One region of the Nocardioides sp. NPDC127514 genome, then DNA from elsewhere that is predicted to be linked to it. Evidence: riboswitches for the same ligand, from Rfam matches in the RefSeq annotation. Region 1 holds a riboswitch; the other holds the start of a gene.

Region 1 (7,012 bases):
CGACGACCTCAAGGCCGGCAGGCAGGCGATGGGCCACCTGCTCGGGCTGGGCCATGAGCGGATCGCGATGATCGAGGCGATAGACCCCGACCAGCCGCGCCAGCCCTCTGGGCGTAGTCGCGCCTACCACGTCGCTCTGAACGACTCAGGGATCAAGCCCGATCCGGCGCTCGTGGTCACCACCGCCTGGGGTGGCGAGCAGGGCGCTGCGGCGATGGCCCAGCTGCTCTCGGTCTCCGAGCTCCCGACCGCCGTCTACGCTCACTCGGATGAAGTCGCGTTCGGTGCCATGCGCACCATCCGGGATGCCGGCCTGCGGATTCCCGAGGACATCTCCATCATTGGCATCGACGACCACCCACACGCCAGCCTCCTGCACCTGACCACCATCAAGCAGGACGCTCGCCTCCAGGGCGTCCTCGCTGCCCAGATGCTCCTCGGCATCCTGCGCCACGAGGAGGACACTGCGGTGTCGGTCACGGTCGACACGCAGCTGGTGATCCGTCGAACCACCGCAGCGCCGCGGCCGTCCTGATCGCCGAGTCATGTGGGTGTGGCGAAGAACGCACTCGATAGGGGTGCGATGCGGGCCACACCTCCGCTGTCGGGGCTCCGGATCTGGCTACGCTGATGTCTTCGGTAAAAAGATGACAGGAGCGGCTGGGTAATGGATCAAGACGTGCTTCGGCACGCACCGCTTTTCAGCGAGCTGGACGACGAGTCGATGACGGCGATGCTCGCGATGATGAGTCAGACACGCCTCCGGCGCGGTGAGGTGTTGTTCCACGAGGGCGACGCCGCCGACCGGCTCTACGCGGTCGTGGACGGCAAGGTGAAGCTGAGCCGTGCCGCGGCCAACGGGCAGGACAGCCTGCTGGCGATTCTGGGGCCGGGCCAGGTGTTCGGCGAGCTGTCGCTCTTCGACCCCGGCCGGCGCTCCTCCACGGTCACGGCCGTCACCGACCAGGTCGAGCTCGCCTCGCTGTCGCACGACGACCTGCTGCGCCTGCTCGACGGGCGCCCGAGCGTGACGCGTGGGCTGCTCGCCCTGCTGTCGGGCCGCCTGCGCCGGGCCAACGACGTGATCGGCGACCTGGTCTTCGCGGACGCGCCCCGCCGGGTGGCGAAGGCTCTGCTGGACCTCGCCGAGAGGTTCGGCGAGACCACCGACGAAGGTGTGCACGTACGCCACGACCTGACCCAGGAGGAGCTCGCGCAGCTCGTCGGCGCGGCTCGGGAGACGGTCAACAAGGCGCTCGCCGACTTCGCGGCCAAGGGCTGGGTCAGGCTGGAGTCGCGCTCGGTGGTCATCACCGACATGGAACGGATCGTCCGCCGAGCCGGGTGAGCTCTGCTCGTCGGGGTGAGACCATCGAGCATGGTCCTGCCGCTCGATGAGCTGCCTCTGCCCCCGGCCCGGCGGCCGGATCTCGACGAAGACTTCTCCGGCGGGCTGTCCGAGCAGTGGTGGATCCCGCACTATCTGCCGCACTGGACGACGCCGGAGCGGTCCGAGGCTCGCTACCGGCTCCTCCCGGGTGCGCTCGAGCTGCGGATCGAGGCCGACCAGCTCGACTGGCGACCCGAGGACGCGCCGCTGCGGGTCTCGAACCTGCAGACCGGCGCGTACTCCGGTCCGGTCGGCACCGCACGCGGAACGCATCGTCACCGGGAGGACGGGCTGGTGGTGCGGACCGAGACGCCGCAACGGCTCCTGTTCGCTCCCGCTCGCGGTCGCGTCGACGTGACCGTCGCCGCGACCCGGGACGAGGGCTGCATGCTCGCGGCATGGCTGGTCGGCACCGAGCATCTCTCCGGTGAGGACTCCGGGGAGATCTGCCTCTTCGAGATCGATGCGGACGCGATCGGCGCGACCACGGTCGCCCGTTCGGGGGTCAAGGCGCACCACGACCCACGCCTGACCACCGACATGGCAGAGGTCACCGTCCCGTTCGACGCGACCCGGGCCCACACCTGGACGGCGATCTGGGACGGGCAGGAGACCGTCATCGGCTGCGAAGGCCGCGTCGTACGACGTCTTCCCCAGGCTCCGACCTACCCGCTGTTCCTGATGATCGACCTCTTCGAGATCGGGCCGCCCACCGGATCCCACCCGAAGACGGCGACTGTCCATCGGGTCCGGGGATGGACCTCGGTCTCAGAGACTGACGCGGACCAGCTGGCGTAGCCGGCGAAGACCCTCGGTGCTCGGTCGTTCGGCCGGGGCGAGGGCATCGGCAAGGTCCAGCCGGACTGAGTCGGTCTCGAGCTCGAGGCCGATCGCCACGAGCTCGCTCGTCGCGTCCTGTGTCCGCCTGGCCGCGGCGACGTGGGCGCTGCGTCCGACCAGGTTCACGTGGTAGCTGCGCGGTCCCTGACCGGTCGCGACGGCGACGGTCCCCTTGACCCGGTACGCCGTCGCCGGCGGCTCCTCGAGCAGGTCGACCAGTCGACCCGGCTCGATGGTGCCCGGCGTCGTCACGGTGACCGCCCGGGCATGCTGATGAGCCTCGTGCGAGGCGGCCGCCTCGCGCAGCAGCGCGGCGATCGGCAGCTCGTCGGGCGGGTCCTCGGGCACGGCGGCGTCGTAGACGAGCCGCGGGTCGATGCGGCCACCCACGGCGTACGCGATGTGGACCTCGGGGTTGTGCTCGCGCACGCGTCGCTCGATGCGCGCCAGGACCTCGTCCCGCTCGGCAGCCGGAACCAGGTCGGTCTTGTTGATCACGACCAGCGAGGCGGCCGCGAACCGGACCGGCGCCGGGCCCCTGCCGTCGTCGAGGGTCTCGAAGTAGGAGGCGGCGTCGACGACCTCGATGAGCCCACCGCGGCGTACCCGCTCGACACCGCTGAACCGGACCAGCTTGGCCAGCGTGCCGGGCTCGGCGATCCCGCTGGCCTCGACGATGACGACGTCGAGCGCGAGCCGCGGGTGGGTCAGCTTCTCGAGAGCGTCGTCGAGACCACCGGCGTCGGGCAGGCAGCACAGGCAGCCCCCGGCGATCGAGGCCGGCTCGTCGATCTGGCCGGTGACCAGCCCGGCGTCGACGTTGATGTCGCCGAAGTCGTTGACGACCACGCCCACCCGAGCGCCGGGCTGGCGCAGCAGATGGTTGAGCAGCGTGGTCTTACCCGACCCGAGATGACCGGTGAGGATGACCACGGGAACCCGGCTGCTGGTGCTGGTCGGTGGCATCGGGCCATCGTAGGTCGTCATCTTGACGGCTGAGATGGCCACACCTAGGTTTGCCGCACAACTTCACATCCGCCACTTGAACCGCAGCGGGAGAGTCCTTGCCCATCCGGGGTGAGGCGCCGAAGGAGCAAACCTCCCCAGAATCTCTCAGGCCCCATGACCGCTGTGGTGAGGCGACCTCTGGAAAGACAGGATCCGCTGGATCCTGCACCCACGGTGCAAATCGCCCCCATCGGGCGGTGAAGCTCTCAGGTAGCGATGACAGAGCGGGGAGGTCACCCGTCCACGGGTGCCGCTGTCGGCACCCACCACCAGGGAGCCTCCCGCACACATGACCTCACCCGTCCCTACCCCTCTGCACGCGATCCACCAGGCGCTCGGCGCCTCGTTCACCGACTTCGCCGGCTGGAGCATGCCGGTCCGCTACGGCTCGGAGACCGCCGAGCACCATGCCGTACGCACCACCGCGGGCCTCTTCGACCTGTCCCACATGGGCGAGATCGAGGTGACCGGCCCCGAGGCCGGACGCGCCCTCGACCACGCCCTGGTCGGCAGGCCCTCGGCGATCGGCATCGGCCGCGCCCGCTACTCGATGATCTGCGCCGAGGACGGCGGCATCATCGACGACCTGGTCGTCTACCGGCTCGAGCAGGAGCGCTACCTGGTCGTCGCCAACGCGAGCAACGTCGGTGTCGTCGCTCCGGCGCTGGTCGAGCGTTCCCAGGGGTTCGGTGCCGCGGTCCACGACGCCTCCGCGGAGTGGGCGCTGATCGCGGTCCAGGGCCCCGCCTCGGCGGCGATCCTGGCCGCTGTGACCGACCTGGACGTCTCCTCCCTGAAGTACTACGCCATCGACGCCGGCACGGTCGCCGGGGTCGAGGCCCTGCTCGCCCGCACCGGCTACACCGGCGAGGACGGCTTCGAGATCTACTGCGCGCCTTCGTCGGCCGCTGCCGTCTGGGAGGCGCTCACCGAGGCAGGTACGCCGCACGGCCTGCAGCCCGCCGGGCTCGCCTGCCGCGACACTCTCCGGCTCGAGGCCGGCATGCCGCTCTACGGGCACGAGCTGAACCGCGAGACGACCCCCTTCGAGGCCGGTCTCGGCCGGGTCGTCGTCTTCGACAAGCCCGACGGCTTCGTCGGCGACGCCGCCCTGGCCGTACGCCGCGACGAGGGCCCGCGCAGCGTGCTCGTCGGCCTGGTGGCTGCCGGTCGCCGCTCTCCGCGGGCGGGCTACGCCGTCGTGGACCCGGCCACCGGCGACGAGATCGGCGTGGTCACCAGCGGCTCCCCGTCGCCGACTCTCGGACGTCCCATCGCGATGGCGTACGTCCGGCCTGACCTCGCCGCCGCCGGCACCAAGGTCCACGTCGACGTGCGCGGCAGCCGCGAGGACGCCGAGATCGTCGATCTTCCCTTCTACTCCAAGAAATGAGCCGAGAGATGAGCGCAGCCATGAGCAACCCGACCCACCTGTCCTACACCGCCGAGCACGAGTGGATCGAGATCCGAGACGACGTCGCGCGCGTCGGCGTCACCGCCTTCGCCACCGAGGCGCTGGGCGACATCGTCTTCGTCGAGCTGCCCGAGGTCGGCACCAAGATCACCGGGGGAGAGAGCTGCGGTGAGCTGGAGTCGACCAAGTCGGTCAGCGACCTCTTCGCGCCCGCCGACGGCGAGATCCTCGAGATCAACGCGGCCGTCGTCGCCGACCCGGCGCTGATCAACAGCGACCCGTTCGGCGCTGGCTGGCTCTTCGAGATGCGCGTCTCCGGTGCTCCCGAGCTGCTCGACGCCGCGGCCTACGACGCTCTGATCGAGGAGTGAACCGTCGTGACCGCTGACCTCAGCGGCGCCCCGGCACCGGTCGTGGCGATGGCCCTGAGCACCTTCGACCTCTACTCGATCGGCATCGGGCCCTCGTCCTCCCACACCGTCGGGCCGATGCGCGCCGCGAAGACGTTCGTCGACGGCCTCGTCGCGGATGGTCTCGTGGACGCGGTCACGCGGGTGAGGGCCGAGCTGTTCGGGTCGCTCGGCGCCACCGGTCACGGTCACGGCTCGGAAGGCGCGGTCCTGCTCGGTCTCGAGGGGGAGGAGCCGGCGACCGTCGACACCCGGGCCTCGTCCGGTCGGGTGGCGGCCATCAGGGAGCGCCGAGAGCTGTCGCTGGGCGGCGCCACCCCGATCCGCTTCGACGCCGACACCGACCTGGTGATGCATCGCCGCAAGAGCCTGCCGGGCCACCCCAACGGCATGGTGTTCACCGCCTACGACGCCTCCGGAGAGGTACGCCGGGAGCGCACCTACTACTCCGTCGGCGGTGGCTTCGTGGTCGACGAGCACGCCTCGGGCGCCGCCCGGGTCGTGCCGGACCACTCGCCGGTCCGCTTCCCCTTCACCACCGGAGCCGAGCTGCTCAGCACCTGCGAGCGCGAGGGCTTCCGGGTCTCCGACCTCATGCGCGCCAACGAGCTGACGTGGCGTACGCACGAGGAGATCCGCGCCGGTCTGCTCGAGATCTGGCGGGTGATGGCGGACTGCGTGCAGGCCGGCTGCGACCGTGACCCGGTCACCGACGGCGTACTTCCTGGTGGTCTGCGTGTCCCGCGTCGGGCGCCGCTGCTCTACCGCGACCTGTCCTCCGGAGCCGGTGCCCAGGACCCCTTCCGGGTCATGGACTGGGTCAACCTGTTCGCCCTGGCGGTCAACGAGGAGAACGCCTCGGGCGGCCGGGTCGTCACCGCCCCCACCAACGGCGCCGCCGGCATCGTGCCCGCCGTCCTGCACTACTGGGTACGTTTCGTGGCTCCCCAGGCCGGGTTGGACGAGTCCGCGATCGAGGACGGCATCGTCCGGTTCCTGCTCACCGCGGCCGCGATCGGGATCCTGTGCAAGACGAACGCCTCGATCTCCGGCGCCGAGGTCGGCTGCCAAGGCGAGGTCGGCTCCGCCTGCGCGATGGCCGCCGGGGCGCTGTGCGAGGTCCTGGGCGGCAGCCCGGAGCAGGTCGAGAACGCCGCCGAGGTCGGCATCGAGCACAACCTCGGCCTCACCTGCGACCCGGTCGGCGGCCTCGTGCAGATCCCGTGCATCGAGCGCAACGCCATCGCCAGCGTGAAGGCCATCAACGCCGCCCGCCTCGCCCTCAACGGCGACGGCTCCCACAGGGTCAGCCTCGACAAGGCGCTCAAGACGATGCGCGAGACCGGTGCCGACATGAAGATCAAGTACAAGGAGACCTCCCGCGGCGGCCTCGCGGTCAACGTCATCGAGTGCTGAGCCGACGCGCCTCATAGTAGATCTTGCTATGATCGGATCATGTCGTCACGTGGAGAGATCCTGCGCGAGGTGATGCTCGAGACGGGCACCACCCAGTCGACGCTGTCGCGAACCAGTGGCGTTCATCAGCCGAGCATCAGCCAGTTCCTCTCCGGGAAGGTCGACCTGAGCGACGATCAGCTCGACCGCCTGCTGTCCTGCATGGGCTGGCGCCTCGAGGTCGTACGCCGCCCCATCACGCCCGACCTGACGCGCTCGGTACGCCGCTCGTGGATGCTTCACCGACGCCTCTCGGGTGACCTGACCTCGACGACGCTGCAGGAGTGGAAACCGCGGATCGAGCGCCGCCTCGACCACCTCCGCCGCAACGTCAGCGGGCAACCGCACGAGCGGAACCTCGAGCGCTGGACCTCGCTCATCGACAGCGAGGACGTACGCGGCCTGCAGCGCGTCATGACCGGCCTCGACCGCGACTCCATCGAGATGCGCGAGGTCTCGCCCATGGGCGGCCTGCTCAGCGGGTCCGACCGAATC
Region 2 (7,012 bases), on a different contig from region 1:
CGTCGCGATCAACGGATCGCTCGACGCCACGCCCGAGCTGGTCAACGACGACCCCTACGGCGGGGGCTGGCTGTTCGAGGTCACTCCGTCCGATCCTGCCGAGCTGGAGAGCCTCCTCGACGCCGCGGCGTACGAGGCATCGCTCGACGCCTAAGGCCGTGCGCTAAGAATTGGCGCAGCCCAACCGAACACCTGGGCCGACCTGATAGGTTGCGGATACCATCCCTCAACGTTCACTTGAGGGTAGGTGCCCGGCCCTCGATGAACCTGGAGCTCAAAAATGTCCGTGTGCCCCGCTTGCGGCAGCCAGAACCCCGACGAAGCGCGGTTCTGCTCGCAGTGTGGCGTAAGCCTGACCGGGACCGACCAGACCTCGACGATTCAGCTCGGGGCTGACGCCGACACCTCTGACCGGGTGCTCAGCCCGGTCGAGGCGGCCACCGTCGAGGCCCTGCCGCGGGGCAACGGCATGCTCGTCGTGCAGCGTGGTCCCGGTGCCGGAAGCCGCTTCCTGCTCGACCAGGACACCGTGGTCGCGGGTCGTCACCCGGACAGCGACATCTTCCTCGACGACGTCACCGTCTCGCGTCGCCACGCGGAGTTCGCGCGCACCGGCGACACCTTCGAGGTCTCCGACGTCGGCAGCCTCAACGGCACCTACGTGAACCGCGACCGGATCGAGAAGGTCGTCCTCAAGGACGGCGACGAGGTCCAGGTCGGCAAGTTCCGGCTCGTCTTCTACGCCGGGCACGAAGGGGCGTAGCCGATGGCCGCCGCCGCGATGCCTGACCCTCAACGGCCGGCTAGCGACTCGGGGGAGCGGCTCAACATCGGGCAGGTCCTGGATCAGCTGCGTCCGGACTTTCCCACGGTGACGATCCCCAAGATCCGCTTTCTCGAGGACAAGGGACTGATCAAGCCGGAGCGTACGCCCGCGGGCTACCGCAAGTTCTCCCGCCGCGATGTCGAGCGGCTGCGCTATGTCCTGAGGATGCAGCGCGACCACTACCTGCCGCTCAAGGTCATCGGTGAGCACCTGGATGCGATCGACCGGGGCCTCGAGCCGCCGGCGATCGAGCCGACCGTGCCCACGGTCCCGACGGTGGCCCTGACGCCGAGCGGCGCGCCGGGCGCGGAGTCGTTCCGGCGTACGGACAACATGCGGATCTCGCGACGCGAGCTCCTCAAGGTGGCCGAGGTCGACGACGCGCTGCTGACCGAGCTGGAGAAGATGGCGCTGGTGGTGCCGCTGCGCAGCGGTCACTACGACACCGATGCCCTTGCGATCGCGCGCACAGCCAAGGAGCTGGCCGAGTTCGGCATCGAGCCCCGTCACCTGCGCGGTATGAAGGCCGCCGCCGACCGCGAGGTCGGTCTCATCGAGCAGATCGTGGCGCCGCTGCGGCGCCCCGGGAACGCCGGAGCGCAGGGCCGGGCCGAGGAGATCGGCAGCGAGATCGCCTCCCTGGCGGTCCGTCTGCACGCCACCTTGGTGAAGTCTGGACTGCGCGACCGCTGACTCGGTTGATGTCGGCGGTCAACCGGGCTGCTGTCGCGACCCGGAGACGGGTAGGGTGGATGACATGCGCGAGGTCGATGTGCTCGGAGTCCGAGTGGAGATGCCCTCCAACCAGCCGATCGTGCTGTTGCGCGAGGTGGCGGGTGAGCGATACCTGCCCATCTGGATCGGCGCGGTGGAGGCGACCGCGATCGCCTTCGCCCAGCAGGGCGTGGTCCCGCCGCGGCCGCTGACCCACGACCTGCTCAAGGACGTGCTGGAGGCGACCGGCAACGAGCTCACCGAGGTGCAGATCACCTCGGTCACCGACCGCGTCTTCTACGCCAACCTGGTCTTCGCCTCGGGCGTCGAGGTGAGCGCGCGGCCCTCGGACTCGATCGCGCTGGCGCTGCGTACGGGGACCAAGATCGTGGTCTCCGACGAGGTCCTCGACGAGGCGGGGCTCGCCGTCCCGGCCGAGCAGGAGGACGAGATCGAGAAGTTCCGCGAGTTCCTCGACGAGATCACGCCGGAGGACTTCGAGTCCCACTGAGGCGGGATCACTCGCTGAGTGCGAGCATCGCCTTCTCATCGATCGTGTCGGCCTCCGCCTGGTAGACGACGAGGCGCTGACCGCCGGTGCGGGCCAACTGCATCACCTCGTAGGTGAGCGTCATCCGGCCGACGTGCGGATGCTCGAACGTCTTGGTGCCACCGCTGCGCTCGCAGACGTCGTAGCGCTCCCACATCTCGGCGAACTCCGGCGACTTGAGCAGCAGCTCGCCGACGAGCGCGGCCAGGCGGGGCGAGTCGAGGTCGGTGCCACCGATGGCGCGCAGGTGGGCGACCGAGCTGGCCACCGTCTGGTACCAGGGGTCGAGCAGGCGTCGACCCACCGGGTCGAGGAAGTGGTAGCGGGTCAGGTTCCGATGCTCCCGCGGCCCCTCCCACAGTCCTGGGTAGAGCCGTCGCCCCGGCCGGTTGGCGGCGAGTGCATCGTTGTGCCTGCTGAACACGAAGGCCGGCAGCGGTCGTAGCCTCTCGATCATGGCGAGCACCGAGGGACGTACGGTCGTGTCGGTCGTCGCCTGAGGCTCGCTGAACCGTCCCGAGGCGACCTCTGCCAGCTCGTGCAGGCGCTGATGGGCATCGCCGGTGAGGCGCAGTGTGCGGGCCAGCGAGTCCAGCACGGCCGTCGACGGGTTGGTCTCCCGTCCGCGCTCCAGCCGGGTGTAGTAGTCCACCGAGACGCCGGCGAGCGCCGCGAGCTCCTCGCGCCGCAGCCCAGGCGTACGCCGCACGCCGGTCCCGGCGGGCAGGCCTGCCTCCTCCGGGGTCACCCGGGCCCGGCGGGCACGCAGGTAGCGCCCCAGCTCGGTCGCAGCCATGTCGCTCATCCCTACCAGTGTGCCGCAGGTCCGGCTCGCGTGAGGGGCCGTGTCACACCCACCCCTGGTGACACCCCGGCATCGCGCGGTCTGCCTCTGCGCGCGCGACGCGACCAGACTTTCGGGGACAACGACTCGGAGGAGGAGCACGATGACCGCAGTAGCCCATGAGGTGCCGAGCAGAGGTCCGGCAGCCGCGCCCGCGGGAAGCGTTCGAGCGCTGCTCGCCGCACTCCTGGGCTTCACGGTGATCACCGTCGACGTCTCCGCGGTCAACATCGCGCTGCCCTACCTGCACCGGGACCTGGGTGGCGGGATGGCCGGGCTGCAGTGGGTCGTGGACGCCTACACGCTGATGTTCGCTGCCCTGATGCTCTCGGCGGGCGCGGTGACCGACCGGGTCGGACCGGTCCGGGCCTATGCGCTGGGGGTGGTGCTGTTCACCGTCGCCTCCGTGGCCTGCGCGGCCGCTCCGGTGATGCCGGCGCTCATCGCGGCCCGGGTGCTGCAGGGTGCTGCCGCCGCGCTGGTCATGCCGGCGTCGCTGGCGCTGGTCCGGGTGGCGTACGACGACGCGCGGGCCCGAGGGCAGGCTATCGCCGTGTGGACGATCGGCGGATCGGCGGCGATGGCGCTGGGGCCGGTGGCCGGAGGCCTGCTGAGCGAGTACGCCGGCTGGCGCTGGGTGTTCCTGGTCAACGTTCCGGTCGGGATCCTCATCGTCGCCCTGCTGGCCGGTCTGCGGATCCGGGCGGTGCGGCGCCGAGCACCGCTCGACCTCCCTGGCCAGGCGCTCGCCGTGCTCGCGCTGTCGGCGCTGACGTACGCCGTCATCGAGGCCGGTCACACCGGCTGGCACGCGCCCACCCTGCTCGCGGCAGCGGTAGCCGTCTCGGCGGCCGTCGCCTTCGTCGTGGTGGAGCGTCGCTCGGCCGCGCCGGTGCTCCCGCTCGGGCTGGTGGCTCAGGGGAGGGTCGCGGTCGCGCTGGTCTCCGGGTTCGGCATCAACTTCGGGTTCTACGGCGGCATCTTCCTGCTCGGCCTCTACTACCAGCAGGTGCGGGGCTGGAGCGGTGCTGAGGCCGGGCTGATGTTCGTCATTCCGGCGGCCATGACCACCTGCGCGAACGTCGTGGCGCCGCGCCTGGCGTACGTCGTGGGCCGGCGCCCGCTGATCGTCGGCGGCCAGCTGATCCTCGCGGTCGGAATGCTCGCCCTGCTCCTGCTGACGACGACGACGCCGGTCTGGCTGGTCCTGGTGCTGCTCGTCCCGCTCGCCACCGGCGGCGCACTGGCGATCACCCTCGTCACCGCCGACCTGATCGACGCCGTCGAGCCCGCCCGCGTGGGTGTCGCGACCGGTGCGCTGAGCACGTTCCGGCAGACGGGCGGCGCGATCGCGGTCGCCGTCTTCGGTGGTCTGGGGGCCGGTGCGTCCGGGATCCTCACGCTCCCGGGGATGCAGGCATCTCTCCTCGTCGGGGCCGGCGTCCTGGTGCTGACCGCGCTCGTGGCGACCGCCAGGCGTCGAAAGCCTCAGGCTCTACTTGAGGGTTAGCCCGGACGACACGCCGGAGGGGGTTCTTTGACCAGGGCCCTTGCGGCGCTTACCTTGTAGTTGTCTCTGTTGTAACTCCAACGATGTGGTCCCCCCGCCGCAGCCGTTCATTCCCCGAGTGGAGTTACGCACAACGGAGTAGACGATGGAGGACATCGTGTTCGACCACGAGCAGAAGCCCGGGCACGGCGCCGACGACGCGCAACGCGCGGCGGAGCAGGCTGACGAGCAGGGCCTTCTCTTCACCGACGATGTCTCGCCCCTGCCGAGCGACACCGGTTACCGCGGGCCGACGGCCTGCAACGCTGCGGGGATCAGCTACCGCCAGCTCGACTACTGGGCGCGCACCGGTCTCGTCGAGCCGAGCGTGCGCGGGGCGACCGGCTCCGGCACCCAGCGGCTCTACTCCTTCCGCGACATCCTGATCCTCAAGGTCATCAAGCGGCTCCTCGACGCCGGCATCTCGCTGCAGCAGATCCGCGCTGCCGTGCAGCACCTGCGTGAGCGAGGCACCGACGACCTGACCCGCGTCACCCTGATGAGCGACGGCGCCTCGGTCTACGAGTGCACCAGCAACGACGAGGTCATCGACCTGCTCCAGGGCGGGCAGGGCGTCTTCGGGATCGCCATCGGTGGCGTCTGGCGCGAGATCGAGGGCACGCTCTCCGAGCTCCCCAGCGAGCGTACGACCGACGACGGCGAGCAGGTCGCCTCGATGTCCGACGAGCTCTCCGCCCGCCGCGCGGCGCGCAACGCAGGCTAGTAAACGTCACGTAACACTAGACCCCGAGGTCCCCGCAGAGGCGGGGCCTCGGGGTCGTGTCGTTTATGCTGGAGGTGCTGACCATCCCGCACGGGAGAGCTCCTCTCGAAGGGGCGCCGAAGGGGCAATTCCTCCCCGGAAACTCTCAGGCATCCACGACTGTGCGGACCAGGCAACTCTGAAGCGGCGCAGGTGCGGTGACAGAGGGGGAGGGCGTACGAGTTGTCTTAGATGCCCTCAGGAGCCACTGTGTCCGACACGCCCACTCTGTCCGAGCTCGACGCCGCCTCCCCGTTCGTGGCGCGCCACGTCGGACTCTCGGCCGCCGACGAGGCGACCATGCTCGCGCGGCTCGGGTACGACTCGGTAGCAGCGATGATGGACGCCGCCGTCCCGGCCGGGATCCGCTCGGTCGAGTCGCTGGACCTGCCGGCCGCGCTGAGCGAGGCGCAGGTCGCGTCGCTGGCGCGGGAGATCGCAGCCTCCAACAAGCCCGGCGAGGCGATGATCGGGCTCGGCTACCACGCCACCGTGACGCCGCCGGTGATCCGTCGCAACGTGCTCGAGGACCCCAGCTGGTACACCGCCTACACGCCCTACCAGCCCGAGATCTCCCAGGGCCGCCTCGAGGCGCTCATCAACTTCCAGACCATGGTCGGCGACCTGACCGGCCTCCCGGTGGCCAACTCCTCGCTCCTGGACGAGGGCACCGCGGCCGCCGAGGCGCTGGCGCTGGTCCACCGGGCCAACCGCAAGGGCTCCGGTCCGTTCGTCATCGACGCCGACGCCCTGCCGCAGTCGATCGAGGTCGTGAAGGTGCGTGCCGAGGCGATGGGCCTCGAGGTCGTCGTGGCCGACCTCTCGCAGGGTCTGCCCGAGGGCGACGTGATCGGCGTGCTGGTGCAGTACCCCGGCGCCTCCGGTCGCGTCCCCGACCTCAAGCCGATCATCGACGCCGCCCACGAGCGGGGTGCGCTCGCCGTCGTCGCCGCCGACCTGCTCGCGCTCACCGTCCTGGAGGCGCCCGGCACCCTCGGCGCCGACGTCGTCGTCGGCTCCACCCAGCGCTTCGGCATCCCGCTCTTCTACGGCGGCCCGCACGCCGGCTACATGGCCGTCCACGAGGGGATCGAGCGGCACCTGCCGGGTCGTCTCGTCGGCGTCTCCGTCGATGCCGAGGGGCGGCCCGCGTACCGTCTCGCTCTGCAGACCCGCGAGCAGCACATCCGCCGCGAGAAGGCGACCTCCAACATCTGCACCGCGCAGGTGCTGCTGGCCGTCGGCGCTTCGATGTACGCCGTCTACCACGGCCCCGACGGGCTGCGGACGATCGCGACCCGGACCCACCGCTACGCCGCCGTCCTGGCCGCCGCGCTCAAGTCGGCCGGGCTCCCGCTGGTCTCGGAGACGTTCTTCGACACGCTGGGTGTCACCGTCCCCGGCCGGGCGGCAGACGTCGTCACCGCGGCGCGCCGTTTCGGCGTACATCTTCGTCTCGTGGACGCCGACACCGTCGGTATCTCGACCTCGGAGGCGACCACTCGCTCGACCCTGTCGGCCGTGCTCAACGCCTTCGGCGTCGCGGGTGCGGACCTGGACGAGATCGACCGCACCACGGCCAGCGCGCTGCCTGACGGCCTGCTGCGCACCACCGACTACCTGACCCATGAGGTCTTCAACGCGCACCACAGCGAGACCCAGATGCTGCGCTACCTGCACAAGCTGGCGGCGCGCGACTACGCGCTGCACAAGGGCATGATCCCGCTCGGCTCGTGCACCATGAAGCTCAACGCGACCACCGAGAT

Evidence for each region. A riboswitch is a leader RNA that binds a small molecule or an ion and turns the genes downstream of it on or off. The one in region 1 is predicted to bind glycine.
Region 2: another riboswitch for glycine. It lies ahead of gcvP (aminomethyl-transferring glycine dehydrogenase); the one in region 1 lies ahead of gcvT (glycine cleavage system aminomethyltransferase GcvT).

Annotation. Positions count from the first base shown of each region.
Region 1 is NZ_JBEORF010000028.1:69,857-76,868, reverse strand. It holds gene ABTX24_RS21650 (LacI family DNA-binding transcriptional regulator) at 1-535, shown strand, start outside; gene ABTX24_RS21645 (Crp/Fnr family transcriptional regulator) at 668-1,348, shown strand; gene ABTX24_RS21640 (hypothetical protein) at 1,364-2,188, shown strand; gene ABTX24_RS21635 (CobW family GTP-binding protein) at 2,159-3,196, opposite strand; glycine riboswitch at 3,274-3,369, shown strand; glycine riboswitch at 3,371-3,471, shown strand; gene gcvT (glycine cleavage system aminomethyltransferase GcvT) at 3,528-4,631, shown strand; gene gcvH (glycine cleavage system protein GcvH) at 4,652-5,023, shown strand; gene ABTX24_RS21620 (L-serine ammonia-lyase) at 5,072-6,478, shown strand; gene ABTX24_RS21615 (helix-turn-helix domain-containing protein) at 6,518-7,012, shown strand, end outside.
Region 2 is NZ_JBEORF010000036.1:8,224-15,235, forward strand. It holds gene gcvH (glycine cleavage system protein GcvH) at 1-154, shown strand, start outside; gene ABTX24_RS24975 (FHA domain-containing protein) at 281-763, shown strand; gene ftsR (transcriptional regulator FtsR) at 782-1,519, shown strand; gene ABTX24_RS24985 (bifunctional nuclease family protein) at 1,584-2,051, shown strand; gene ABTX24_RS24990 (helix-turn-helix transcriptional regulator) at 2,059-2,895, opposite strand; gene ABTX24_RS24995 (MFS transporter) at 3,038-4,444, shown strand; gene ABTX24_RS25000 (MerR family transcriptional regulator) at 4,590-5,207, shown strand; glycine riboswitch at 5,289-5,379, shown strand; gene gcvP (aminomethyl-transferring glycine dehydrogenase) at 5,439-7,012, shown strand, end outside.